Luteibacter rhizovicinus DSM 16549: one gene and its partners. The protein of the gene in region 1 interacts with the protein of each later gene in a pairwise test. Links are inferred from orthologs where the notes say so. Each region holds a gene or a part of one and is shown in the gene's direction. Other genes may lie near its edges. The genes, in order: lpdA, odhB and uvrD.

Evidence for each region.
Region 2: the proteins of lpdA (region 1) and odhB interact in binary tests that used the Escherichia coli proteins (3 or more experiments, as listed by UniProt). The link is inferred for Luteibacter rhizovicinus DSM 16549 from one-to-one orthologs.
Region 3: the proteins of lpdA (region 1) and uvrD interact in binary tests that used the Escherichia coli proteins (3 or more experiments, as listed by UniProt). The link is inferred for Luteibacter rhizovicinus DSM 16549 from one-to-one orthologs.

What each region holds. Positions count from the first base shown.
Region 1 is NZ_CP017480.1:2,283,168-2,293,728, forward strand. Bases 4,557-7,536 are described here. They hold lpdA (dihydrolipoyl dehydrogenase), read left to right. Parts: upstream 4,557-5,117; coding sequence 5,118-6,956; downstream 6,957-7,536. Other genes in these bases: aceF (dihydrolipoyllysine-residue acetyltransferase), read left to right, coding at 4,557-5,102; BJI69_RS10265 (REP-associated tyrosine transposase), read left to right, coding at 7,019-7,477. Also shown: BJI69_RS10245 (carboxy terminal-processing peptidase), read left to right, coding at 1-2,094; BJI69_RS10250 (mechanosensitive ion channel family protein), read left to right, coding at 2,209-3,060; more of aceF, read left to right, coding at 3,405-4,556; BJI69_RS10270 (APC family permease), read left to right, coding at 7,648-8,976; BJI69_RS10275 (alpha-amylase family protein), read left to right, coding at 9,057-10,561. UniProt on the Escherichia coli protein: Lipoamide dehydrogenase is a component of the glycine cleavage system as well as of the alpha-ketoacid dehydrogenase complexes.
Region 2 is NZ_CP017480.1:4,652,788-4,663,159, forward strand. What follows is about bases 4,580-7,370. They hold odhB (2-oxoglutarate dehydrogenase complex dihydrolipoyllysine-residue succinyltransferase), read left to right. Parts: upstream 4,580-5,266; coding sequence 5,267-6,475; downstream 6,476-7,370. Other genes in these bases: BJI69_RS21280 (2-oxoglutarate dehydrogenase E1 component), read left to right, coding at 4,580-5,259; lpdA (dihydrolipoyl dehydrogenase), read left to right, coding at 6,586-7,370. In the rest of the region: BJI69_RS21265 (hypothetical protein), read left to right, coding at 1-547; BJI69_RS21270 (cupin domain-containing protein), read left to right, coding at 581-1,783; BJI69_RS21275 (DUF7931 domain-containing protein), read left to right, coding at 1,780-2,274; more of BJI69_RS21280, read left to right, coding at 2,407-4,579; more of lpdA, read left to right, coding at 7,371-8,013; BJI69_RS21295 (LOG family protein), read left to right, coding at 8,221-8,811; twitching motility response regulator PilH, read left to right, coding at 9,048-9,413; BJI69_RS21305 (DnaJ C-terminal domain-containing protein), read right to left, coding at 9,559-10,372. UniProt on the Escherichia coli protein: E2 component of the 2-oxoglutarate dehydrogenase (OGDH) complex which catalyzes the second step in the conversion of 2-oxoglutarate to succinyl-CoA and CO(2).
Region 3 is NZ_CP017480.1:989,359-996,542, forward strand. What follows is about bases 4,260-7,184. They hold uvrD (DNA helicase II), read left to right. Parts: upstream 4,260-4,576; coding sequence 4,577-6,793; downstream 6,794-7,184. Other genes in these bases: BJI69_RS04605 (hypothetical protein), read left to right, coding at 4,334-4,552; BJI69_RS04615 (molecular chaperone HscC), read left to right, coding at 6,883-7,184. In the rest of the region: BJI69_RS04590 (glutathione S-transferase), read left to right, coding at 1-615; BJI69_RS22720 (DUF2782 domain-containing protein), read right to left, coding at 623-1,150; polA (DNA polymerase I), read left to right, coding at 1,246-3,972. UniProt on the Escherichia coli protein: A helicase with DNA-dependent ATPase activity. Unwinds DNA duplexes with 3'-5' polarity. Translocates on single-stranded DNA with 3'-5' polarity. Initiates unwinding more efficiently from a nicked substrate than double-stranded DNA.

The sequences.
Region 1 (10,561 bases):
TTCCTCACGCGCTTCCATTACCAGGCCCAGCCGCTCGACGACGCCATGTCGGCCAAGATCTACAAGGCCTACTTCGACGCGCTCGATAGCGAGAAAGTCTTCTTCACCCAGGAAGACATGGACAAGTTCGCGCCGCTGAAGACGCAGTTCGACGACGCGATCTGGAACCAGGACCTCACCGGTCCGTTCTCGGTGTTCAACCTCTACATCACGCGCGCCGTGGATCGCATGAACTACGCGCGTGGCCTGCTGAAGAAGGGCTTCGACTTCAGCAGCAACGAAAGCTTCAACTTCGACCGCAAGAAAGCCGCGATCCCGAAGAACCAGGCCGAACTCGACGACGTCTGGCGCAAGCGCACCATGAACGACTGGCTGCGCCTGAAGCTCGCCGGCAAGAGCGACGACGACATCCGCAAGACGCTCGACAAGCGCTACGCGACGTACATCAGCCGCGTGCGCCAGCTCGACGACGAAGACGCGACGCAGGCCTTCATGACCGCGTACGCCAACTCCACCGACCCGCACACCGACTACCTCGGTCCCCGCGCCGCCGACGCCTTCGACATCGCCATGCGCCTGTCGCTGGAAGGTATCGGCGCGGTGCTGCAGGCGCGCGACGACTACACCACCATCCGCGAACTCGTTCCGGGTGGCCCGGCGATCAAGTCGGGCAAGATGAAGGCGGGCGATCGCATCGTCGCCATCGGCCAGGGTGAAACCGGTCCCATGGTCGACGTGGTCGGCTGGCGCCAGGACGACGTGGTCAAGCTCATCCGCGGCAAGAAGGACACCACGGTCCGCATCGAGATCCTTCCGGCCGACGCCGGCGTGGACGGCAAGCACGACATCGTGACCCTGGTCCGCAAGAAGGTCACGATGGAAGAGCAGGCCGCCAAGTCCAAGGTCATCGACGTGAAGGACGGCGATGTCACGCGCAAGATCGGCGTGATCGACCTGCCCACGTTCTACCAGGACTTCGGTGCGCGCCGCGCCGGCGACACCAACTTCAAGAGCGCCACCCGCGACGTCGCCAAGCTCCTCACCGAGCTCAAGGCACAGAAGGTCGAGGGTGTCGTCATCGATCTGCGCAACAACGGCGGTGGCTCGCTGTCCGAAGCCACCGAGCTCACCGGTCTGTTCATCGATACCGGTCCGGTCGTGCAGGTGCGTGACGCCCGTGGCCAGATCGACGCGCAGGGCGACGACGCTCCGGGCATGTCGTGGGACGGTCCGATGGCCGTGCTGGTCAATCGTGGTTCGGCCTCGGCCTCGGAGATCTTCGCGGCGGCGATCCAGGATTACGGCCGCGGCGTCATCATCGGCGAGCCGACCTTCGGCAAGGGCACCGTGCAGAACCTGGTCGACCTCGACAAGTTCGGCAAGTCCGTCACCGGCGAGACCGCCAAGTACGGCGAGCTCAAGATGACCATCGCCGAATTCATCCGCATCAACGGCGACAGCACGCAGCTGCGCGGTGTCACGCCGGACGTCATGTTCCCGCAGAACGGTGATGCGAAGGAATTCGGCGAGTCCACCTACGACAACGCACTGCCGTGGCGTCACATCGATCCGGCCGACTACAAGCCGGTCGCCGACCTCAAGCCGATCTTCGGTCCGCTCAATGCCAAGCACGAAGCGCGCGTCGCCAACTCGCCGGCATGGAAGCTCATGCTCGACGAAATGGCCGAGTACAAGAAGCTCCGCGACAAGACCGACATCTCGTTGAACTTCGCCGCACGGCAGGCCGAGCGCAAGCAGTACGACGCGCTGCAGACCGACTTCCGCAATCGTCGTAAGGCGATCTTCGGCAGCGCCGGCGGCGCGGCCGATGCCGCTGACGACGCCAACAACGGCGACGACGGCCTCAACGCGAACGAGCGCAGCCTGAAGACCGAAATCAAGGCGGAAGCCGATGCGAAGAAGGCCAAGGACACGCCGCTCGAGGAAGCCGCCCACATCGTCGGTGACGAGGTTTCGCTGATCAAGGCGGACCCGAAGGTCGCCGCGCAGGTCCTTCCGTACGGCGGTCGCAAGATCGACAGCCCGCAAACCGCGCAGGTGCCGCAGAGCCCTCCGGCTGCCACCACCCCGTAAAGAAAAAGCCCGCCACTGGCGGGCTTTTTTTTGACCTGTCTTTTTGTGGGAGCCGCTTCAGCGGCGATGGGTGCTAGCCTCACTGCCGAACAAAAAACGCAGGAGGCATAGCCCATGAACGATTTCCTCGACCAGATCGGCATCCACGCCGCCACGCGTGCCTTGATCGTCACGTATTCCATTCGCATCGGCCTGGCGTTGTTGCTGCTGTTGATCGGCTTCTGGATCGCTGCACGCGTCGCCAACCTCGGTCGCCGTGCCCTGGAGCGCGCCCGTGTCGATCTGACGCTGGCGATGTTCCTGCGCAACATCATCTACGGCATCCTTATCGCGTTGCTGCTGATCCAGGTGCTTGGCATGGCCGGCATTCCGACGGCCTCGTTCATCGCGGCGATCGGCGCCGCCGGCCTCGCCATCGGCCTGGCCCTCAACAGCTCGCTGTCCAATCTTGCCTGGGGTGTGCTGCTGATCCTGTTTCGCCCGTTCCGCGTCGGCGACCACGTCACCATCGGTGGCGTCGAAGGCGACGTGCAGAGCATCAACCTCATGCACACCTACCTGATCACACCGGACAATCGCCAGGCGGTCCTGCCGAATGCCAAGGTTGGCGGCGAGGCGATCATCAACTTCAACGTTCGCGGCACGCGGCGTTTCGAGATCAAGGTCGGCATCGGCTACAACGACGACATCGGCAAGGCGATGCAGACGGTGCGGGACCTGTTCGCCGCCGATGCGCGCATCCTCAAGGATCCGGCGCCGGGCGTGTGGACCGAGGCGCTCGGCGATTCCAGCGTGAACCTGGTCATCCGCGGCTGGACCGCTACCGGTGATCTCTGGGAAACGCAGACGACGTTGATCCGCAGCATCAAGGAGCGTTTCGACGAGGCCGGCATCACCATCCCATACCCGCAGAGCGAGATCCGCCTGGTGCGTGCGCCGGCAGCGCAGGATCCCGCGCCCCTGTAAGAACCGATTTCTGTAGGAGCCAATTTCTGTGGGAGCCGCTTTAGCGGCGATTGTGGGAGCCGCTTCAGCGGCGATCCCGCGGCAGCGGGCCAGGTCATCGCCAGCGCCCGATCGCCGATGAATCGGCTCCCACAGGGGCGAGAGCATCGCCGATGAATCGGCTCCCACAGGGGTAGCGGGGCGCTAGCGGGTTTGGTTCTAGCTGAAATACTGGCAAACAACCGTTTGAATCGTGGGAAACGTCGCCTGAGGGATTACAATCGACCGGTTGCGCCGTCCAGCGGCGCCCGTCCTTCCCCCGCCGGTGGGTTTGCCGCCCGCCGACGCCTGCTCCAGGAGTTCCTATGGCCGACGTCAAAGAAGCCCGTGTCCCCGATATCGGTGGCAGCGCGGTCCCCGTCATTGAAATCATGGTCAAGGTCGGCGATCGCGTCGAGAAAGACCAGAGCCTGGTGACGCTCGAATCCGACAAGGCCACGATGGAAGTGCCGGCGCCGTTTGCGGGCGTCATCAAGGAACTGAAGGTCAAGGTCGGCGATGAAGTCGACGAAGGCCACGTGATCGCCCTGGTCGAAGCCGAGGGCGACGCCCCGGCCGCCGCCGCAGCGAAGGCGGAAGCGCCCAAGGCCGAGGCCCCGAAGGCCGCCGCGCCCCAGGCCGCCGCACCAGCGCCGGCTCCTGCTGCCGCCAAGGCCGCGTCCGCGTCGAAGTCCTCCGGCCCGGTCAACGTCACCGTGCCCGACATCGGCGGCAAGCCGGTGCCGATCATCGAGCTCATGGTCAAGGTCGGCGACACCGTCACCAAGGACCAGAGCCTGATGACGCTCGAGTCCGACAAGGCCACGATGGACATTCCCGCGCCGGCCGCCGGCGTGATCAAGGAACTGAAGGTCAAGGTCGGTGACGAGGTCAACGACGGCGACCTGATCGCCGTGCTGGAAGGCGAGGGTGGCGACGCCGCCGACGCGTCGCCGGCTCCCGCCGCGGAAAAGCCGGCCGCCGCCCAGGCCGACGCGCCGAAGCGCGACGCCGCTCCCGCGCCTGCCGCTGCGACCGAAGCGCCAGTCGGTGGTGCTCCACGCACGCCGCCGGTGTCCTTCGACGCCAGCGTCATCATGCCGGGCAACGCGCCTTACGCCAGCCCCGCCATCCGCGCGTTCGCTCGCGAGCTCGGCGTGGACGTGGCCCAGGTCAAGGGCAGCGGTCGCGGTGGTCGCATCCAGCGCGAAGACATCTCCGGTTACGTCAAGCAGGTCATGACCTCGGGCGTGTCGACGTCCGCCGGTGGCAGTGTTGCCGCTGGTGGCGGTCTCAGCCTCCTGCCGTGGCCGAAGATCGACTTCTCGAAGTTCGGCGAAGTGGAAGAAAAGCCGCTCGGCCGCATTCCGAAAATCTCCGCCGCGAACCTCGCCCGCAACTGGGCGATGATCCCGCACGTCACGCAGTTCGAAGACGCCGACATCACCGAGCTGGAAGCCTTCCGCAAGAAGCTCGGCGAGGAGAACAAGGACGTCAAGGTCTCGCCGCTGGTCTTCCAGATCAAGGCCGTCGTCGCTGCGCTGAAGAAATTCCCGCAGTTCAACGCCTCGCTCGACGCTGCCGGTGAAACGCTTACGCTGAAGAAATACTTCAACGTCGGTATCGCCGTGGATACGCCGGACGGCCTCGTCGTCCCGGTCATCCGCGATGCGGACAAGAAGGGCCTGCTCGAACTCGCCGCCGAACTGAGCGAGATCTCGAAGAAGGCGCGCGACAAGAAGCTCACCGCAGCCGACATGCAGGGCGGTTGCTTCTCGATCTCCTCGCTCGGCGGTATCGGTGGCACGGCGTTCACGCCGATCGTCAACGCGCCGGAAGTCGCGATCCTCGGCGTCTCCAAGGCGGCGATGAAGCCGGTCTGGAACGGCAAGGAATTCGCGCCGCGCCTGATCCTGCCGCTGTCGCTGTCGTACGACCACCGGGTCATCGACGGTGCGCTCGCCGCACGCTTCGCCGTGTTCCTCGCCACCCAGCTCGGCGACATCCGTCGCCTGCTGCTCTGACGGGGGCGCATCGCCATGGCAAACACGATTGAACTGAAAGTCCCGGACCTCGGCGGCTCGCACGATGTGCCGGTCATCGAGATCCTGGTGAAGGTGGGCGACACCGTCGCCAAGGACCAGAGCCTGCTGACGCTCGAATCCGACAAGGCCACGATGGATATCCCGGCCTCGCAGGCCGGCACGATCGTCGAGATCAAGGTCAAGATCGGCGACGAACTCAACGACGGCAGCGTGATCGCGCTGATCGAAGCCGAGGCTGGCGCTTCGGCGTCGGCCGAGAAGTCCGCTGGCGACAAGGCGGCTCCGGCCGCTGCGAAGCCGGCGTCTGCGTCTGCCGCTTCGACGCCTGCCACGCCCTCGACGACCGTGTCGGAAGCCCCGGCTCCCGCCCCGGTCGCCACGTCGGCCGCCCCCAAGGCCGCCGCCGACTCCGGCCGCAAGGCCGACATCGAGTGCCAGCTCGTCGTCCTCGGCTCCGGCCCGGGCGGCTACACGGCGGCATTCCGTGGCGCGGACATCGGCCTGGATACCGTCCTGGTCGAGCGCTACGCGATCCTCGGTGGCGTCTGCCTCAACGTCGGCTGCATTCCGTCGAAGGCCTTGCTGCACGCCGCGGCCGTGATCGACGAGGCGGAAGCCATCGCCGCGCACGGCATCACCTTCGGCAAGCCCACGATCGACCTGGACAAGCTGCGCTCGTTCAAGGAGAAGGTCGTCGGCAAGCTCACCGGCGGCCTCGCCCAGATGGCGAAGGCGCGCAAGGTCCGCACCGTCACCGGCGTCGGCACCTTCATTTCGCCCAACGAAATGGAAGTCCAGACGGCCGAGGGCACCAAGCTCATCCGCTTCCAGAACGCGATCATCGCGGCGGGCTCGCAGTCGGTGAAGCTGCCGTCGTTCCCCTGGGACGACGAGCGCGTGATCGACTCCACCGGCGCGCTCGAACTGCGTGACGTGCCGAAGACGATGCTCGTCGTCGGCGGCGGCATCATCGGCCTGGAAATGGCCACGGTGTACGCGCGTCTCGGCTCCGAGGTCACGGTCGTCGAACTCGCCGACCAGCTCATGCCGGGCGCCGATCTCGACCTGGTCAAGCCGCTGCAGGCGCGTATCGCCAAGCGTTACAAGGGCATCCACCTCAAGACCAAGGTCGTCGAGGCGAAAGCCACCAAGGCCGGCATCGAAGTCACCTTCGAAGGCGAGAGCATCCCCGAGACCAAGGTATTCGACCGCGTGCTCGTTTCCGTCGGCCGCTCGCCGAACGGCAACAAGGTCGGCGCCGACAAGGCGGGCGTCGAAGTGACCGATCGCGGCTTCATTCCGGTCGATCGCCAGATGCGCACCAACGTCAAGCACATCTTCGCCATCGGCGACCTCGTCGGCCAGCCCATGCTGGCGCACAAGGCCACGCACGAAGCCAAGGTCGCCGCGGAAGCGGCAGCCGGCGAGAAGAGCTTCTTCGATGCACGTGTGATTCCGTCGGTGGCGTACACCGATCCGGAAATCGCCTGGGTCGGCGTGACCGAGCGCGAAGCGAAGGAAAAGGGCCTGAAGATCGGCGTCGGCAAGTTCCCCTGGGCAGCCTCCGGCCGCGCCATCGGCATCGACCGCACCGAAGGCTTCACCAAGCTCCTGTTCGATGAAGAGACCCACCGCATCGTCGGCGCGGGCATCGTCGGCGTCCACGCCGGCGACCTCATCTCCGAACTCGCGCTCGCCATCGAAATGGGCGCCGAAGCCGGCGACATCGGCCGCACCGTGCACCCGCACCCCACGCTCGGCGAATCCGTCGGCATGGCGGCCGAGGTGTACGAGGGCACGATCACGGATCTTTATATTCCGAAGAAGAAGTAACCCACCGACACCCGCGTTGCCCACCGGCAGCGCGGGTGATCGTGGCGCGGCATCGTGGGGCGATGAAACCATCACCTCACTCGCGCGATATCCGCGCCGGACGCGTGTCCGAACCCGGTCGGATCTACCTGATCACGGCGGTCGCCTGGAACCGGGCTCCTCTGTTTCGCGATATCGCCATCGCTCGGCGCGTCTCGCGCATCTGTCATTCCCCCGCGACCTGGAAAGACGCCACCTGCCTGGCGTGGGTACTGATGCCCGATCACTGGCATGGCCTGATCGAACTGCATGATGGCGACCTCTCGCGTGTCGTCGGTCGCTACAAGGCCATGGTTTCCAGCTCGATCAAGCGATCGACCGGGCGCAAGTCGCCGGTCTGGCAGAAATCATTCCACGACAGGGCGTTGCGCAAACACGACGATGTCAAAGCAGCTGCGCGTTACATCGTCGCCAATCCATTGCGAGCCGGTCTGGTGACACGAGTGGGCGACTACCCCTACTGGAACGCAACCTGGCTTTAACGCCTTACTGTGGGAGCCGCTTTAGCGGCGATAGGGTGCTTGCAACAAGCCGGCCCGCTGTCGCGGGATCGCCGATGAATCGGCTCCCACAGGAACCGCTCCCACACCGAGCGTCAGAAAAACCTCACGCGCGCTCCCACAATGCCCTGCTCTTATGGCATCGTCCGGGCATGTCTGCTCCTCAGCCTGCTCATTACCTCCGTCGCCTCGGCATCTGGGATGCCGCGATGATTGTCATTGGCGGTGTCATTGGCGCGGGTATTTTCCGTACGCCGGCCACCGTCGCGCAGCTGACCAGTTCGGGCGGGGAGGTCATCCTGCTCTGGACGCTGGGCGGTCTGCTCACCCTGGCGGGAGTGCTCTGTTACGCGGAGCTCGGCGCCCGGCGGCCGCAGGCGGGCGGTACTTACGTCTACCTGCGCGAGGCCTTCGGTCAGTTGCCGGCCTTCCTGTTCGGCTGGACCATGGCGCTGATCAACTACCCCGGCAGTGTGGCCGCGGTGGCGACCACCTTCGCCGATTACGCCTGTCGCGCGATGGGTCTGCCGCATGAATGGGTAAAGCCGCTGGCGGTCGGTGCGATCAGTTTCATCGTCGCGGTGAACCTGTTCGGTATCCGTGCCGGCGCCTGGGTGCAGAACATCTTCACCGTGCTCAAGCTCGGCGCGGTGGCCTTGCTCATCGTGGTCGGTCTGTTCCTGGCGAAGGGGCATCTTGGCGCGGCCTTCGCCGCCGACCCGACCCATGACGTGCCGGCGGGCACGATCATCGGGGCGCTGCTTCCGGCCATGTTCGCCTACGGTGGCTTCCACTACCTCAACGATCTCGCCGGTGAAGTGCGCAACCCGCAGCGCACCTTGCCGCGTGCGCTGGGGCTGGGCATGGCCAGTGTGGTCATCTGCTATGTGCTGGTGAACATCGCCTACATGGCCGGGCTCGGTCACGCCGGGCTCGCCGCGAGCACCGCTCCCGCTGCCGACCTCATGCGTCGCGTGTTCGGTGAGTCGGGCGCTACGATCATCGCGGTCGGCATCGCCTGTTCCACGTTCGGTTACTGCAGCATCGCGATCGCCGGTGGCGCGCGCGTGCTGCAGGTGATGAGCGCGGACGGGATGTTCTTCAAGCCGATCGCGCGCATCGAGCCGCGCACCGGTGCACCGCAGTTCGCGCTGGTCGCGCTCGGTGGCTGGGCGATCGTGCTGCTGGTGTCCGGTAGCTTCAATGCCCTGCTCAACTACACGACGGTGGGTGAGTGGTTGTCGCATGCGTTCGGCATCGCGACGATCTTCTGGTATCGCAAGAAATTGAAGTCGGAGCCGTCGCCGTACCTGGTGCCGGGGTATCCGGTGTTGCCCCTGGTTTTCACGGTGACGGTGTTGTGCGTGATTGGCGCGACGGCGATTACCGAGCCGGGGGATGCCGGGATGAGTCTGGTGATCATCGCGCTGGGCGTGCCGGTTTATTATTTTTGGCGGAAGCGGTTGGGGCGGGCGGTTTAAGAACGATCGCGATGAATCGGCTCCTACCGGGGTGAGGGGATGTCGCTGAATCGACACCCGCAACGTGGCAGGATCGGGGGATGCGATCACTTCTTTCGTTCTTGCTTGTAGGTGCCACCATGACGGCGCAGGCCGCGACGGTGGATCTCGCTCATCCGGATGCCTTGCGCATGACGCCCAAGGGCGCGACCGTGGATCCGACCATCTGCAAGGCGGCGGATGGGAGTGAACTGGTCGCGGTGACCTTCCAGCCATCCGCGCAGCCATCGCTGGTGCTCTCTCCGAAGCAGGGGAATTGGGCGTGGCCCGCGAACGGCGCCATGCGGCTGCGTGTGCAGAACGGCATGCCGTGGCCGGTCACGCTCATCGTCGACATCGCCTCGAACGGCAAGCACATCACGACCACGGTCGGTGTGCCGCCGGGACCGCCGCAGACGTTGTCGGTGGGTCTGAAGCCGACGTCGCCGCGTGCCTTCGGCATGCAGGTCGGTCCGCCCATGCCGTTCGACGAAGACAGGAACAAGTGGCTTGTCGCCACCACGGTCGACGGCGATGTCGATGCGGGTGCGATCACGTCGGTGACGCTATCGATGCCGAAGCCGGGTGCGGCGCAGACACTGCTGTTCGGCAAGCTGGACACGGTGGCCGACGATATCGATCTCCGCCAGGCGTACAACATCCTCGTCGACCGAGTGGGCCAATACACGCGCAGCGCATGGCCGGAGAAGGTCGCCAACACCACCGAGCTCAAGCGGCGCGCGAACGCCTTGCCACCCGCCACCGACATCAAGAACCTCGACAAGTACGGCGGCCGTACCGACCTCGCCGCACTGCAAGCGACCGGCTGGTTCCATACGCAGAAGCAGGGCGATCGCTGGTGGCTCGTGACACCGGAAGGCCATGCGTTCTTCTCACTCGGCGTCAATGCCGTGAACCTGACCGACGGTCGCACCTACGTGCAGGGCCGCGAGTTCATGTTCGCCGACCCGACCGTGGCCAACGGCGCGTTCAGTGGCACGTCGGACAGCCGCAGCGATGCCGGGTCACAGCGCGACAACGGTATGAACCACGGTCGCTGGTGGGACGTCTATGCGAGCAACGTCGCGCTCAGCCTCGGTGACCACCCCGAAGCCGCGTGGCGCAAACGCACGGTCGATCGCCTGAAGGCCTGGCGCTTCAACACGCTGGGTAACTGGAGCGATCCGGGATTCGCCGGCGACCATCGCATGGCTTACACCGTGCCGATCCTCATCCATGGCGACTTCAACACCGTCAGTACCGGCTACGACTACTGGGGTCGCATGCCCGATCCCTTCGATGCGCGTTTCATCAAGGCGACGGAAGCCGCCGTCGCTGCCGCCACGAAGAGCGTGCGCGACGATCCCTGGTTGCTCGGCTACTTCGCCGATAACGAACTCGCGTGGGCGGGGCAGGGGCCGCAAGGGCGCTGGGCGCTCGCCGTCGGCAGTCTCGCGCAAGGGCCGGAAAGCCCGGCGAAGCAGGCCTTCATCGCTTACCTGAAGAAGACCCACGGCGACGTGGCGAACTTCGCCAGGGCGTGGGGTGTGGAAGCGTCATCCTGGGA
Region 2 (10,372 bases), 2.4 Mb from region 1 along the record:
TAATGAGGCCCACGCGAAAGACCCCAAGAACGTCGCACGCGGCATGGGCTATTACTTCCCGGCGCATTGGTATCTCACCGCCGCGAAAGCGGCAGTGGAACCGGCCGACGTCGACGCCATGCTCGCCAAGGCACTCCAGACGGCGCGCGCCGGCATCGAGAAAGCGACGGATAAATCCGAGGTCATGGAGCCTTATGGCATTGCACTGGGCGAAATCGCCAAGCGCGCGCCGAAGGGCAGCCCCGAGTGGCGCAAGGCGATCGAGGAAAGCATCGGCGCGTTCGAAGCGAACCGCGCGACCGATCCCCTCGCCCCCTACAACATCGCCATCGACCGGATCCTGCTCGGCGACCTGCCGGCCGCTCACAAAGAGCTGCAGGGTCTCGCCGACGCCGGTCGCATTGACGACCAGATCTGCATGGGCCTGATGACCGACCCCGACCTCACGCCCCTGCGCGATGCGGAAATGCCCTGGTTCCGCCAGCTCGTCGTCGACCGTTGCCAGCCGACGATCCAGCGCCTTCGCTCACGGACAGCGCACCCCTGAGACATGAGCCATAACGCAGCTACAATGCCGCCCATGGCCATCCAGACCCCCACCCGCAAGACCCTCCCGATCGAAGTGCGCGGCAGCGCCAGCCAGCCGCTCGGCATGAGTGCGACGCAGTTCCTGCGCGATTACTGGCAGAAGCGTCCGCTGCTCATCCGTAACGCCTTCCCGGACTTCCAGCCGCCGATCCAGCCGAACGACCTCGCCGGGCTCGCCTGCGAAGAGGGCGTGCTCGCCCGCCTTATCATTCATGACGAGAAGCGCGACCGCTGGACGGTCAAGAGTGGCCCGTTCGACGAGGCCGAATTCGGCAAGACGCCCAAGCGCGACTGGACGCTGCTGGTCCAGGACGTCGACAAGTGGGACGCCGACGTGGCCGGCCTGCTGGAGCATTTTTCCTTCCTGCCGAGCTGGCGGGTGGACGATGTGATGATCTCCTACGCCGAGGACGGCGGTGGCGTCGGCGCGCATGTCGACCAATACGACGTCTTCCTGCTCCAGGGCATCGGCCAGCGCCATTGGGCGATCAGCGACGACCCGGATGCACCGCTCGACTTCCGTTCCGATGTCGAACTGAAGCAGCTCAAGGAATTCCTGCCGACCCACGAATGGCTGCTCGAACCGGGCGACATGCTTTATCTACCGCCGGGCGTGCCCCACGACGGTGTCGCCCTCGGCGACTGCATGACGCTCTCGGTCGGCATGCGCGCGCCGTCGCAGGCGGAACTCACCGGCGACCTCGCGGACTTCCTCGCCGAGCGCATGCCCGATGAGCTGCGCTACACCGATCCGGACCTCGTACCCGCCAAGCGGGTCGGCGAGATCGACACCGCCGCCCTGAATCGCCTGCGCCAGGCCCTGCCCTTCGCGGCCGCGCTCGACCGGGACCTGTTGGCCGACTGGTTCGGCCGCTTCATCACCCGCTATCGGAACGCCCAGGTCCCCGCCGCGCCGCCCAAGCCGAGCACGGCCGCTGCGCTGGACAAGGCGCTCGACGGCGGTGCCGCCCTCGTCCGCCACCCGTTCGCCCGCCTGGCCTGGGTCCGCGGCAAGAAAGACGCGACTCTTTATGTGAGTGGTCACGCCTACCCCTGCTCCCTCGACCTCGCCGAGCGACTGTCGGCGGAGCGCGAGTTCCGGCTCGACGGCAAGGTGAAGGCAGCCGAGCGCGAGGTGCTGCTCGCCCTGGTCAACGAGGGCCAGCTGATCGTTCGCAAGGGTCGCCGCCGGTGACCGGCACGGCGGACACGGTGCTGACCGTCGAGGACCGCGCCGGTCTCGAGGCCGCCCATGTCCGCCTGCTGACCCAGGCTCGGTACCGCGTTGCGATGTATTTGCCCCGCATGGAGCCGGGCATTCTCGACAGTGAGGCGATTCTCACCGAGCTACGCCGGCTCGCCACCAGCGGCCGCCAGGCCCAGGTCCGCGTCCTCACCCACGACGCCGAACAGGCCCATCGGGAGGGGCACCGGCTGATCGGCCTTGCCCAACGGCTGCCGACCGCCGTGTCGATCCGCATGCCGGTGGACGAGACCCACCTCGCCTATGCCTCGGCCTTCCTCGCCGATACCACCCGTGGATATCTGTTCAGGCCCATCGCCAACCGCTATGAGGCGCGTGGCGACCTCGATGCCCCGGGTGAGACCTCTCGCCTGATGGCGTATTTCGACGAAGTCTGGGAGCGGGCCGAGCCAGCGTGGCAGATAAGACCACTCGGGATCTGAAAGGCATACGAAACGTGAATCCGGGTTGGCGCGTCGCAGCACCACGGAGCTATACTTAACGGATTCTTATGCCGCGGCGCGTCCCCACGAGTCCAGCGGCAGCCCGTCCTTTTCGTGTGTGCCGGTGGTGACGTGAGCGCAAACCTGATCCGCGAGTTTTCCGAATCCTCCCAGCTCGCCGGCGGCAACGCCGACTACGTAGAGCAAGTCTACGAAGCATGGCTAGCCGATCCCGCCTCTGTTCCGGGCGAGTGGGATACCTATTTCAAATCCTTCAAGGGTCGCGAGGCCGGCGATGTCGCCCATTCCGGTGCCATTGCCCGTATCGAAGCCGCGCAGAAACAGCGCCGTACGGCCGCCGCGGCTCCCGCCGCCGGCTCCGCCGACAACGCCTACGCGCAGAAACAGGCCGGCGTGCTCCGTCTGGTCACGGCCTACCGCTCGCGCGGCCACATCGCAGCGCAGCTCGATCCGCTCGGCCTGACCGTCCCGGATATCGACACCCCCGACCTCGGCCTGGCCTTCCACGGTCTCTCCGACGCCGATCTCGGTACGGAGTTCGACGCCGGCACCTTCGCCGGTGGCGGCCAGCGCATGCCGCTGCGCGACCTCCTCGCCAAGCTCAAGCAGATCTACACCGGCACCGTCGGCGCCGAGTTCATGTACATCTCCGACTACGAGCAGCGCTCGTGGATCTACTCGCGCCTGGAAAAGGCCGCCGGTTCGCCGGGCCTGCAGAAGGCCGAGAAAGTCCGCGTGCTCGAAGCCCTCACGGCCGCCGAAGGCCTGGAGCGCTTCCTCCACACCAAGTACGTCGGCCAGAAGCGCTTCTCGCTCGAAGGCGGCGAAAGCATGATCCCGATGGTCGATGACATCGTCCGTGCCGCCGGCGACAACGGCGTCAAGGAAGTCATCATCGGCATGGCCCACCGCGGCCGCCTCAACGTCCTGGTCAACATCCTCGGCAAGGCGCCCTCGCAGCTCTTCAACGAGTTCGAAGGCAAGTTCGAGCATGACGACAGCCCGATGCATACGGGCGACGTGAAGTACCACCTGGGCTTCTCCGCCGACGTGAAGACGCCGAACGGTGGCGTGCACGTGGCGCTGGCGTTCAATCCGTCGCACCTGGAAATCGTCAACCCCGTGGTCGCCGGTTCCGTGCACGCGCGCCAGTCGCGCCGCCGCGACACCGCCCGCGAAAAGTCGATGGCCCTGATCATCCACGGCGACGCCGCCTTCGCAGGCCAGGGCGTCAACATGGAACTGATGCAGATGTCGCAGGCCCGTGGCTTCGCCATCGGCGGCACGCTGCACCTGGTGATCAACAACCAGGTCGGTTTCACCACGTCCAAGCGCGAAGACGCCCGTTCCACGCTGTACTGCACCGACCTCTCCAAGATGGTCAACGCGCCGGTATTCCACGTGAACGGTGACGACCCGGAAGCCGTGATCCAGGTCACCCGCCTGGCTTACGAGTTCCGCAAGCAGTTCAAGAAGGACGTGGTCATCGACCTCGTCTGCTACCGCCGTCATGGCCATAACGAGGCCGACGAGCCGGCAGCGACCCAGCCGCTCATGTACCAGGTCATCCGCAAGCGTCCGACCACGCGCGACCTCTTCGCGCAGGCGCTGGTGAAGTCCTCGGATATCGCCGCGGACGACGGGCAGAAGATGCTCGACGAGTATCGCGCCCGCCTCGAAAAGGGCGAGCCGCTGATCGCGATCGATCCGAACCCGACCCGCGACATCCCGGTGGACTGGAGCCGCTTCCAGAAGACCAGCCTGGCGATGGAAGTGAACACCGGCGTGCCGCGCGAACAGCTGGCCAAGGTCGCCGACGTTCTCCTGTCCATCCCGTCCGATGTCACGCTCCACGCGCGCGTCGCCAAGATCTACGACGACCGCCGCAAGATGGCCGCCGGCGAGCTCCCGGGTGACTGGGGCTTCGCCGAGAACCTCGCCTACGGCACGCTCATCGCCGAAGGCAACGATCTGCGCATCGTCGGCCAGGACGCCGGCCGTGGCACGTTCTTCCACCGCCACGCCGTGCTCCACGACCAGTCCAGCGACAACACCTACATGCCGCTGTCCAAGGTGCGCGCCGACGCCCGCGTCGACGTGATCGACTCGCTGCTGTCCGAAGAAGCCGTCATGGCCTTCGAATACGGCGAAGCGACCACCTCGCCGGACCAGCTCACCATCTGGGAAGGCCAGTTCGGCGATTTCGCCAACGGCGCCCAGGTCGTGATCGACCAGTTCATCAGCTCGGGTGAAGCCAAGTGGGACCGCCTCTGCGGCCTCACACTGCTGCTGCCGCACGGCCAGGAAGGCGCGGGCCCGGAGCACTCCTCCGCCCGTCTGGAGCGCTTCCTTCAGCTGTGCGCGCTCGACAACATGCAGGTCTGCGTGCCGACCACCCCGGCCCAGGCGTTCCACATGATCCGCCGCCAGCAGGTGCGCCCGGTGCGCAAGCCGCTGATCGTGATGACGCCGAAGTCCCTGCTCCGTCACAAGCTGGCCGTGTCGTCCCTGGACGAACTGGCCAACGGCAAGTTCCAGCTGGTGATCGGCGAACATCGCGATCTGCCGGCGAAGAAGGTCAAGCGTGTGGTGCTGTGCTCGGGCAAGGTCTACTACGACCTCCTCGAAGACGCCGACAAGCGCGGCCTGACCGACGTCGCCATCGTGCGCGTCGAGCAGCTCTATCCGTTCCCGCGCCCGGAAGTCTCGGCCGAGCTGGAAAAGTTCGCTTCCGCCAAGGAAGTGGTCTGGGCCCAGGAAGAACCGATGAACCAGGGCGCCTGGTTCCAGATCCGTCACCACCTCCAGGCCTGCATCGGTTCGAAGCAGAGCCTGTCCTACGCAGGACGCTCGCGTTCGCCGTCGCCGGCTCCGGGCCATCTCAACACCTATATCGCCGAACAGACGGCGCTCGTCGAGCAAGCACTCGTCGCGCCAGTCGGCACCGATCACGCAGCGGAGTAAGGCAAGCATGTCCATCGAAGTCAAAGTCCCGGTCCTGCCCGAGTCGGTCTCCGACGCGCTCATCGCCACCTGGCACAAGAAGGCCGGTGATGCGGTCAAGCGTGACGAGAACCTGCTGGACCTCGAGACCGACAAGGTCGTGCTCGAAGTGCCCTCGCCGGTCGACGGCGTGCTGAAGGAAATCAAGTTCGAGGAAGGCTCGACGGTCACCAGCAGCCAGGTCATCGCCGTGATCGAGGAAGGCGCCGCCGCTGCCGCGCCCGCCCCGGCACCGGCCGCAGCCGCCGCCGAGGCCCCGAAGGCCGAGAAGTCCGAAGCCGCCGCGCCGAAGGGCGTCGACGAGCTCTCCCCGGCCGGCCGCCGCGTCGCCGTCGAAGACAACATCGACCCGTCCAAGGTCGCCGGCACCGGCCGCGACGGCCGCGTGACCAAGGAAGACCTGGTCAACGCCGGCAAGGGTGGCACCGCCGCTCCCGCCGCCGCACCCGCTCCGGCCGCCAAGCCGACCCCGGGCAGCCGTCCGGAAGAGCGCGTGGCCATGACGCGTATCCGTACGCGCATCGCCGAGCGCCTGATGCAGTCGAAGAACTCGATCGCGATGCTCACCTCGTTCAACGAAGTGAACCTCGCCGAGGTCGTCAAGCTGCGCAAGGCCCTGGGCGAGCAGTTCGAGAAGGCCAACGGCGTCAAGCTCGGCTTCATGAGCTTCTTCGTCAAGGCGGCCACCGAAGCGCTCAAGCGCTACCCGGTGATCAACGCCTCGGTGGACGGTTCGGACATCATCTATCACGGCTACCAGGACATCTCGATCGCCGTGTCGACCGAGAAGGGTCTGGTTACGCCGGTCCTCCGCGACGTGCAGGACATGTCCTTCGCCGATGTCGAGAAGGGCATCATCGGTTACGCCAAGAAGGCCCGTGACGGCAAGCTCGGCCTGGACGACCTCCAGGGCGGCACCTTCACGATCACCAACGGCGGCACCTTCGGTTCGCTGCTCTCCACCCCGATCGTGAACCCGCCGCAGAGCGCCATCCTCGGCATGCACACGATCAAGGAGCGCCCGATCGTCGAGAACGGCCAGGTGATCGCCGCCCCGATGATGTACATCGCCCTGTCGTACGACCATCGCATCATCGATGGCAAGGACGCCGTGCTCTTCCTGGTCGACATCAAGAACCAGCTGGAAAACCCGCAGCGGATGCTGCTCGGCCTTTGATGGTCGGCTAAACGTCAAATGTGAAGGCGGGAGTCGAAAGACTCCCGTTTTTATGTTCCGACCCCATATTGGGCGGTAGCAGATACCGCAGTGACATCCGGAGCAAAGCAATGAGCGACAAGTTCGACGTCATCGTCATCGGTGCGGGCCCCGCGGGCTATGTGGCCGCGATCCGCGCCGCGCAGCTGGGCCTCAAGACCGCCGTGGTCGACGCCTTCGTCGGCAAGGACGGCAAGGCCGCCCTCGGCGGTACCTGCCTCAACGTCGGTTGCATCCCGTCGAAGGCACTGCTGGATTCGTCCAAGCAGTTCCACAACCTGACGCACAACTTCAAGGATCACGGCATCACCGCCGAGAATCCGCAGATCGACATTGCGACTTTCATCGGCCGCAAGGACAAGATCGTCAAGCAGTTCACCGGCGGCGTGACCATGCTGTTCAAGGCGAACAAGGTCACTTCGTTCTTCGGCAAGGGCAAGCTGCTCAAGGGCAACCAGGTCGAAGTCACCGGTAACGACGGTACGGTCCAGACGATCTCCGCCACCAACGTCATCCTCGCCTCGGGCTCGGTGCCCATCGAGCTGCCGTTCGCGAAGTTCGACAACACGCACATCATCGACAACACCGGCGCGCTCGACCTCACCGCCGTGCCCAAGCGCATGGGCGTGATCGGCGCCGGCGTGATCGGCCTCGAACTCGGCAGCGTGTGGAAGCGCCTGGGTTCCGACGTGACCGTGCTGGAAGCGCTGCCGAAGTTCCTCGCCGTCGCCGACCAGGACATCGCCAAGATGGCCGCCCGCGAGTTCGCCAAGCAGGGCCTGGACATCAAGGTCAATGCCAAGGTGACCGCCGCCGAGGTCAAGGGTGACGAAGTCCATGTCAGCTACACCGACAAGGACGGCGCCGCACAGTCGCTGGTCGTCGACAAGCTGCTGGTCGCGGTCGGCCGTCGTGCCTACACCGCCGGCCTGCTGGCCGACGACACCGGCGTGAAGCTCGATGAGCGCGGCCGCATCGTGGTCGACGAGCACAACCACACCGGCGTCGATGGCGTCTGGGCGATCGGCGATGCCGTGCGCGGCCCGATGCTTGCGCACAAGGGTTCCGAAGAAGGCGTCATGGTCGCCGAGCTGATCGCCGGCAAGCCGGGCCACATCAACCTGGACACCGTGCCCTGGGTCATCTACACCGAGCCTGAGATCGCCTGGGTCGGCAAGACCGAGGAGCAGCTCAAGGAAGAAGGCATCCCGTACAAGACCGGCGCCTTCCCGTTCGCTGCCAACGGCCGCGCCGTGGCGATGAACGAAGGCATCGGCCAGGTCAAGATGATCGCCCACGCGGAAACCGATCGCATCCTCGGCGTGCACATGGTCGGCCCGGTCGTCTCCGAGCTGATTCACGAGTGCGTCGTGGCGATGGAGTTCAAGGGCTCGTCGGAAGACCTCGCGCGCATCGTCCACGCCCACCCGGCGCTGTCGGAAGTCGTGCACGAAGCCGCCCTGTCGGTCGACAAGCGCGCCATCCACAAGGGCAACTGATCGCCCCGGTGTGACCCGAAGCCCGTCCATGCCATTAGCATGGGCGGGCTTCGTCGTTTCAGGGTGTGTTTTCCAGAGCCCGCTTTTCTGTAGGAGCCGATTCATCGGCGAATGGGTGCTTGCCTCACCCGGCCCGCTTCCGCGGGATCGCCGATGAATCGGCTCCTACCAAGGCGCGGGCTCTGGCAAACATATCGGAGAATTCACATGCGTGACATCAAATCCCTCTGCGTCTACTGCGGTTCCAGCAGCGGCGGTAACGCGGAATACACCGAGGCGGCGAAAGCCTTCGGCAAGCGCCTCGCACAGGAAGGCATCGCCCTGGTCTACGGCGGCGGCAAGGTCGGCCTGATGGGCACGGTCGCGGACGCCGTGCTGGCGGCTGGCGGTCGGGTCATCGGCGTGATTCCGCGCCAGTTGGTGGAGAAGGAAGTGGCCCACATCGGCCTGTCCGAACTGCAGGTGGTCGAGACGATGCATGAGCGCAAGACGCGCATGTACGAGCTGTCGGACGCCTTCGTCGCCCTGCCCGGCGGCTTCGGCACCATGGACGAAATGTTCGAGATGCTCACCTGGGCCCAGCTCGGACTGCACAGCTACCCCTGCGCCTTCCTCGACGTACGCGGCTTCTACACGGGCCTTGCCGCTAGCATGGACCACATGGTGGCCGAGGGTTTCGTCAAGAAAAGCCAGCGGGACCAGGTCTGGTTCGGCGCGAGCATCGACGCGCTGTTCGACTGGATGAAGCAGTACGAGTCGTCGTATACGCCGAAGTGGATCACCTCCGATGCCGTCTGATCGCCGATAGAACGGGCAATTTTCGGTCGATCGCCGACCCGGAGCGAGGCCCGGAACCCTGCCAAAGCAGGTTTCGACCGTTGCACCATTGATACAAGCGCGCTGGCCGGTAGAATGAGCGCACGCCAGAGGCGCAACGCGCGACGTTTTTACGTCGCCGCAGTATTCGAGACGGCCGCCTGGAAGGCGGACGTCATCAAGGACAACACATCGGGCCTGGTCCCGGGGGAAAGTGAATGGCTCGTATCCTGATCGTCGACGATTCGCCGTCGCAGCTGCTGGGCATCAAGCGCATCGTTGAGAAGCTGGGCCATGAGGCCATCACGGCCGAGGACGGCGCGCAGGGCGTTGAAGTCGCCAAGCGCGAGATTCCCGACCTGATCCTGATGGACGTCGTCATGCCGAACCTCAACGGGTTCCAGGCCACGCGCACGATCAGCAAGGAAGAGACCACCAAGCACATCCCGATCATCCTGGTGACCACCAAGGACCAGGACACGGACAAGGTCTGGGGCCTGCGCCAGGGCGCCAAGGACTACGTGGTAAAGCCCATCAAGGAAGAAGAGCTGGTCAAGGCACTGAAGGAGCACCTGCCGGGCTGATGGTTATGGAGGCGGCTTCGCCGCCGTGCCCTTATTCGCCGATGAATCGGCTCCCACCGGGCACGCCTTGTAGCGGGCGGCATCGGGTAGGAGTCGATTCATCGGCGAATCCGAAACATGGCGGCGCAGCCGCAACTATCTGCAGCTACCCCTGCCGCGGGTCGAAGCCTGCGAAGGCATCCTTGAATTCCGCGTAGGCCGCCTGCTCCTCGTGGGTCTCCGGCACGGGAACGCGGATCTCCAGCACGACAATCTGGTCGCCCGGCTCCGAGCCCGGCAGGCCACGACCCTTCAGACGCAGTTTGCGGCCCGATTGCGAGCCCGCGGGAATACGCAGGTCCACATGGCCACCCAGCGTCGGCACCGGCACCGTGGCACCCAGCGCGGCTTCCCAGGGGGTAATCGGCAATGTATGCGTGACGGTGCGACCTTCCAGGCGGAAGCGCACGTCGTCACGGATGCCGATCTCGAGCAGCAGATCGCCCGACGGGCCACCGCCCATCCCGGGATGCCCCTGCCCGCCAAGACGGATCGTCTGGCCTGGCGTGATGCCGGCCGGGATCTTCACCTCGAGCACGCGCTCGCCACCGGAGGCGTCATTGAGCACGACGCGGGTCTTGCCGCCGTTGAAGGCGGTCTGCAGGTCGGTTTCGATCTTCGCCTGGATATCGCGGCCGCGCCGCGCCTGGGACTGCTGATGGCCCCGGCCACGGCCCGCGCCGCCGAACAGGCTCTCGAAAAAGTCGCTGAAGTCGCCGCCACCGCGGCCACCCATGTCGCCAAAATCGTAGCTACCACCCCCCTGGCCGAAGCCCGGTGGTGGTCGGAACTGCTCGCCCTGGCGGTAACCGCCAGCGCGCAGCTGATCGTAGGCCCGGCGCTTCTCGGGGTCCTTCAGCGCCTCGTTGGCCTCGTTGATCGCCTTGAATTTTTCTTCGGCACCCGACTCCTTGTTCTTG
Region 3 (7,184 bases), 1.3 Mb from region 1 along the record:
TATACGGATGTCGCACGCATCGAGGGCGACGACGTCATGACGCCCTTCCTCGACGGCGAACACCAGGGCGCCGTTCCCTACGCCCCACCTTTCCTCACGTCCGGCCGGCTGGTCATCGCACAGGTGGCGAACATCCTGCAGTACCTCGGCCCCCGTCACGGGCTGGTCCCCGAGGGCGAGGCAAAGCGCCTGCATGCCCACCAGCTCGAACTCACGATCAGCGACCTCGTGGCCGAGGTGCACGACACACACCACCCGGTGGCCTCGGAGCTGTACTACGAAGACCAGAAGGCCGAAGCGAAAAAACGCTCGAAGGACTTCCGGGAAAATCGCATCCCCAAGTTCCTGGATTACTTCGAGAAGACCATCGAACGCGGCGGCGGAAGGTTCCCGCTACGCGAGCACTCCTATGTCGACCTCTCGCTGTTCCAGGTCATGTCCGGTCTGGCATACGCGTTTCCCAAGGCGATGGCGAAGCAGAAGCTACCCCTGCTCCGCGACCTGCAAAAGCGCGTGGCGGACCGACCGAATATCTCGGCTTACCTGTCGTCGGAGCGGCGGATACCGTTCAACACGACGGGGATCTTCCGCCATTACCCCGAACTGGACGGCTGAGAGCCGCTCAGTTCGAGTCGACCGGCTTGGGTGCCGCACCCCACTCGTAAACCTTGTAATAGACCGGATCGACGGGGCCGTTCTTGGGGTCGTGCAGTTTGCCTTCGGGATCGGCCATATAGGTCTGCGGCACGCCATGCTTCGGCGTCACCACGATCATCGTCAGCTTGCCGCCCGAACGAAATTCCTGAACCTGGTCGTCGCCCTGCTGGCGGATCGTCACCTGGGGGATCTCCTGAGCGGGGGCATTGCTGCCGTTGTCCTGCATGGAGGGCAAGGCGACCGGTGAGCGCGGTGCTCCCTGGGCATCCGACGTGGCGGGCGTGGTGCGACCGTCCTGGGCCTCGTCATAGGTCACCGGGCGGGGAATCGGCTTCTGCCCGGAGCGATCCGGCTCGCCTGCCTTGACGCCCGGATCGTTCAGTCCCGGCGGAGGCGGCAGCGGCGTCAGCTTCGGGTCCGTAGCGGTCTGGGCGGCCACGGGGAGTGCCAGCGCCAGGGCGAGCGCGGCAACGAGGGCGTGCGTGCGGTTCATGGGAAATCTCCGTGCGGGGTGACGAGGATAGCAAGCCGCATGCCGCTTTCCACGTGAACGGACGGCTCCGGTTCGGCCATGAGAGAATCGGGGGTATGCCTACGCTCACGCTCATCGACGGGTCGTCGTACCTGTATCGCGCGTTCCACGCGCTACCTCCCCTGACCAATGCCTTCGGCGAGCCCACGGGCGCGCTCTTCGGTATCGTCAACATGCTGCGCACGACCATGAAAGCCGGCTCGGATTACGTAGCTTTCGTCTGCGATGCGCCGGGACGGACCTTCCGCGACGATCTGTACCCCGAGTACAAGGCCAACCGGCCGTCGATGCCGGACGATCTCCGCGCCCAGGTCGAGCCGATGATGAAGATCGTCGGCGCGCTGGGCTTTCCCATACTCTGCGTTCCCGGTGTGGAAGCCGATGACGTGATCGGCACGCTCGCCCGACAGGCATCGGAAGAAGGTATCCACACCACCATCTCGACGGGCGACAAGGATTTCGCGCAGATGGTTGGCCCGCATACCTTGCTGGTCAACACGATGACCAACACCACGATGGACGTGGACGGCGTGTTCGCCAAGTTCGGCGTACGTCCCGACCAGATCGTCGATTACCTGACCCTCATGGGCGACAGCATCGACAACGTGCCCGGCGTGGAGAAATGCGGCCCCAAGACCGCCGCGAAGTGGCTCGGCGAGTACCACAACCTCGAGAACCTGTTCGCCAACGCCGACCGCATCGGCGGCAAGATCGGCGAAAACCTGCGTGCGGCCATGCCGCGCCTGCCGCTGTCACGCGAACTGGTGACCATTCGCACCGACGTGCCGCTCGAATACCGGCCCACCGGACTGGCCATGCGCGAGCGCGATACCGACGCGCTGCGCGAGCTCTACGCGCGCTACGACTTCAAGGCGGCATTGAAGGATCTCGACCAGGCCGGCACCCCGGCCGCGCCGGCCCCTGCTGCTGCCACGCCCGTCGCCGCGCACACGCCGCCCGATGCCTCGCTCTCCGCCGAAGGCGACTACGAGCTCATCGTCACTGAAGATCGCTTTGCTGCCTGGTTGGAGAAGCTCGAGACCGCGCCGCTGATCGCCTTCGATACCGAGACCACCAGCATCGACGCCATGCTGGCCGATATCGTCGGTGTGTCCCTGTCCGTGGAACCCGGCAAGGCCGCCTACATCCCGCTGGGCCATGACTATCCCGGCGCCCCGGCGCAGCTCCCGCGCGACCACGTGCTTGGCGCCCTGAAACCGATCTTCGAGGATGCCTCGCGCCCGAAGGTCGGCCAGCACGGCAAGTACGACATCAACATCCTGTCGCACTACGGCGTTGACGTGAAAGGCCTGCTGCACGACACCATGCTCGAGTCGTACATCTACAATGCGACAGCGACGCGCCACGACATGGACTCGCTGGCGACGCGTTACCTCGGCTACACGACCATCAAGTACGAGCAGGTCGCCGGCAAGGGAGCGAAGCAGATCTCGTTCTCGCAGGTGGATTGCGACACGGCGTGCCGCTATGCCGCGGAAGATGCGGACGTCACGTTACGCCTGCACCATGCCCTGTGGCCGAAGCTCGAAGCCGAACCCTCGCTGCGCGCGGTGTATGCGGACATCGAAATCCCGCTGGTGCCCGTGCTGGCGAAGATGGAGCGCACCGGCGTGCTCATCGACGCCAACGTCCTTCGCCTGCAGAGCCAGCAGCTCGGCAAGCGCATGGTCGAACTGCAGCAGCTCGCCCATGCCTCGGCGGGTCACGAGTTCAACCTCGACTCACCCAAGCAGTTGCAGGCCGTGCTGTTCGACGAGCTCGGCCTCGCCGCGAAGATCAAGACCCCGACCGGCCAGCCCTCGACCAACGAGGAAGCGCTGGAGGCCATCGCCGAAACGCACGAGCTGCCACGACTGATCCTCGAGTATCGCGGCCTCGCCAAGCTCCGTTCGACGTATACCGACAAGCTCGCCGGCATCGTCAACCCGCGCACCGGCCGCGTGCACACCAGCTATCACCAGGGTGCCGTCGCGACGGGACGCATCAGCTCGTCCGATCCGAACCTGCAGAACATCCCGGTGCGTACCGAAGAAGGGCGGCGCATTCGCCAGGCCTTCATCGCCCCGGAGGGCTGGCGCATCGTCGCGGCCGACTACTCGCAGATCGAACTGCGCATCATGGCCCACCTTTCCAACGACGAAGGCCTCGTCCGCGCGTTCCAGGAAGGGGGCGACGTGCATCGCGCGACCGCGGCGGAAGTGTTCGGCGTGCCTGCCGCGGAGGTCACGACCAATCAGCGCCGCGCGGCGAAGGCGATCAACTTCGGCCTGATGTATGGCATGAGCGCCTTCGGCCTGGCCAAGCAGCTCGGCGTGGACCGTGGCGAAGCCTCCGACTACATGGGCCGCTACTTCTCGCGTTACCCAGGCGTGCGCGCCTTCATGGATGCCACGCGCGAGCAGGCGCACCGCGATGGCTACGTCCAGACCCTGTTCGGCCGCCGCCTGTACCTGGAGAACCTCAACTCGCGCAACCAGGCGTTCCGCGCCGGCGCCGAGCGCGCCGCCATCAACGCCCCCATGCAGGGCACGGCGGCCGACATCATCAAGCGCGCGATGATCGCGGTCTCGGCATGGATCGAGCCGCGCGACGACGTGCGCATGCTGATGCAGGTGCACGATGAACTGGTCTTCGAAGTGCGCGCCGATGCGGTCGACGACATTCGCGCGGGGATCGAAAAACACATGACGGGCGCGGCGTCACTGAGCGTGCCGCTGCAGGTGGATATCGGCGTAGGCATGAACTGGGATGAGGCGCACTAAGCCAAAGCTAAGACTTTCTGGCCACTTTTGGCCGTCCAAACGTGAGTTTTCCGTTTAGTCGTACATATCCTGCCCAGCAAGTCGTTGAAAAATCAGCCCATGAACACGGGCTGATTTTTTTTGCGTCGGCGATGCAACTTTGCCCCGTTTTGTCCGTCTATATATTCGGACGCACGCAACGGCGTCCCATCGGTGGGTCTCACCTCCCTGAGGCCCCCTCAAGGTGGACCGGTTCTTCCCCTGGTTCCGGTCTTCCACCCCGCCCCGAGAGCTCCCCTGGCTCTCGGGGTTTTTTTTGCGCACAAAACCTGCACATTCGTCCCCGCATTCTCGGCGCCACTTGGAACGGGAGGAAATCACCATGCGTGCAGGTCTCATCATCGTCGGCGTCATCCTTATCGGGCTCGGCCTCTGGGTCACCCTCGGCAACGGCAGCTACCAGAAGACCGATACGGTCGCCTCGATCGGCTCGGCCAAGCTCGAGGCCACGCACGACAAGGCCATCCCGCAGTGGGCCGGTATCGCCGGGATCGTCATCGGCGGCATCGTCGCCGTGGCTGGCTTCTCCCGGAAGAACTGAGTCCCCAGCCGGTACAATGGGGGGATGGATGTTTCCCATCTCCTCGATTCCCTCAACGACGCCCAGCGCGAGGCCGTCAGTGCCCCGCCCGGGCACTATCTGATCCTCGCTGGCGCCGGCTCCGGTAAGACCCGTGTCCTGATCAACCGTATCGGTTGGCTGACCCAGGTCGAGCGGGTGCCGCCGTGGGCGATTCTCGCCGTGACCTTTACCAACAAGGCCGCCGGCGAGATGCGCACACGGCTGGACGGGATCATCCCCGGCGGCACGCAGGGCCTCACGGTCGGCACCTTCCACGGCATCGCCCACCGGCTCCTCCGGCGCCACTGGCGCGAGGCGGGGCTGGTCGAAGGCTTCCAGATCCTCGATTCCGACGACCAGCAACGGCTGATCAAACGCATCATCGCGGGACTGGGGCTCGACGAGGCCCGGTTCCCGCCGCGCCAGGCCAGCTGGCAGATCAACAACTGGAAGGACGAAGGCAAACGGCCGGACGGCATCGAGCATCGCGACCATCCGGTGACGCGTACCTTCGTCGAGATCTACAAGGCCTACGAGCAGCAGTGCCAGCGTGCCGGCCTGGTCGACTTCGCCGAGCTGCTGCTGCGCGCGCACGAGCTGTGGCTGAAGGATCCCCAGGTGCTCAAGCACTACCAGGATCGCTGGCGCTACCTGCTGATCGACGAGTTCCAGGACACCAACACGCTGCAATACGCGTGGATCCGCGTGCTCGCCGGCAGCACCGGCCAGGCCTTCGTGGTCGGCGACGACGATCAGGCCATCTACGGCTGGCGCGGCGCGAAGGTCGAGAACGTGCAGCAGTTCCTCAACGATTTCCCCGGTGCGAAGACGATCCGCCTGGAGCAGAACTATCGCTCCACCTCGACGATCCTCAATGCCGCGAACGCGGTCATCTCGCGCAACGGCGGCCGCCTCGGCAAGCAGCTCTGGACAGATGGCGGCGAGGGCGAGCGCATTGCGCTGTACGCCGCCTACAACGAACAGGACGAAGCTCGCTTCGTCATCGAGCGCATTCGCGAACACATCGCCGAGACCGGCAACGCGCGCGATTGCGCCATCCTCTACCGTTCCAACGCGCAGTCACGCAACTTCGAAGAACAGCTGATCCAGCGCGACCTGCCCTACCGTGTCTATGGCGGCCTGCGCTTCTTCGAGCGCGCCGAAATCAAGGACGCCCTGGCTTACCTGCGCCTGGCGTCGAACCGCCATGACGACGCCGCCTTCGAGCGCGCCGTGAATACGCCGCCACGCGGAATCGGTGACCGCACGCTCGACGAGTTGCGTCGCCGCGCGCGGAACGACAGTAGCTCGATGTGGGAGGCCATGCTCACCGAAGCCTCCATCGGCGGTCTCGCCGGACGCGCGAAGAACGCGCTCAAGGCGTTCATCGGCATGATCGACAACCTGGCGCGCACGTTTGGCGGTCACGACAAACTCGACGGTGACGAATCACCGACGGCGCTGAGCCTCGCCGAGCAGATCGAGCACGCCATCCTCCACACCGGCTTGCGCGACTTCTACGAAAACGACAAGCGCGGCAACGGCGAGGCGCGCGTCGAGAACCTCGACGAACTGGTCAACGTCGCCAGCCGCTTCGAAATGACGCCGGAAGATGTCGACGCCGGCCTCAACGAACTCTCGGCCTTCCTTTCCCACGCCTCACTGGAAGCCGGTGAAGGCCAGGGCGAGGCCTGGGACGACTGCGTCCAGCTCATGACGCTGCATTCGGCCAAAGGGCTCGAGTTTCCCATCGTGTTCCTCGTCGGCATGGAAGAAGGCCTGTTCCCCAGCCAGCGTTCCACCGAGGAAGAGAATCGCCTCGAGGAAGAACGGCGTCTGGCCTATGTGGGCATCACACGGGCTCGCGAGCGCCTGTACGTCTCCCACGCGGAGTCGCGCCGCATGCACGGCACGGAGATGCTGGCGCGGCCTTCCCGGTTCCTTGGCGAGATCCCGCCGGAACTGATCGACGAGTTGCGCCCCCGCGTGCAGGTGTCGCGACCGGCCTACGCCGACCGCTATGCGGGCGGAGGCGGCAGCAGTTCGCTGGTGGAAGCATCCCCCATCGCGCTCGGTCAGCGCGTGAGCCATCCGAAATTCGGCGAAGGCACGGTGGTCAGTGCCGAGGGCGCCGGCGCCCACATGCGGCTCCAGGTGAACTTCGAGGATGCCGGGAGCAAGTGGTTGGTTTACGCTTACGCGAATCTGACCGCGTTGTAAGGGGCTCCAACGCGCCACGCTCCCTCCCAGGGGAGCGTCATGGCGTGCCCTGCGAGCGGCGACGCCATCCGTACCAGGGACAGACACGCATGATCGTGGGGATCGACCTCGGCACCACCAACAGCCTCGTCGCGGCGTGGATCGACGGCGCGCCACGCCTCATCCCGAATGTCCTCGGCTCGGTTCTCACGCCCTCCTGTGTCGGCATCGATCAGGACGGTAGCGTGTTGGTGGGCGAGGCGGCTCGCGAGCGCCTGCAGACGCATCCCGCGCAGACCGCCTCGCTGTTCAAGCGCTACATGGGCAGTGCCAGGACCGTCCGCCTGGGCGATCGCGATTATCGGGCGGAAGAGCTTTCCGCCTTGGTCCTGCGCTCGCTGAAGGCCGATGC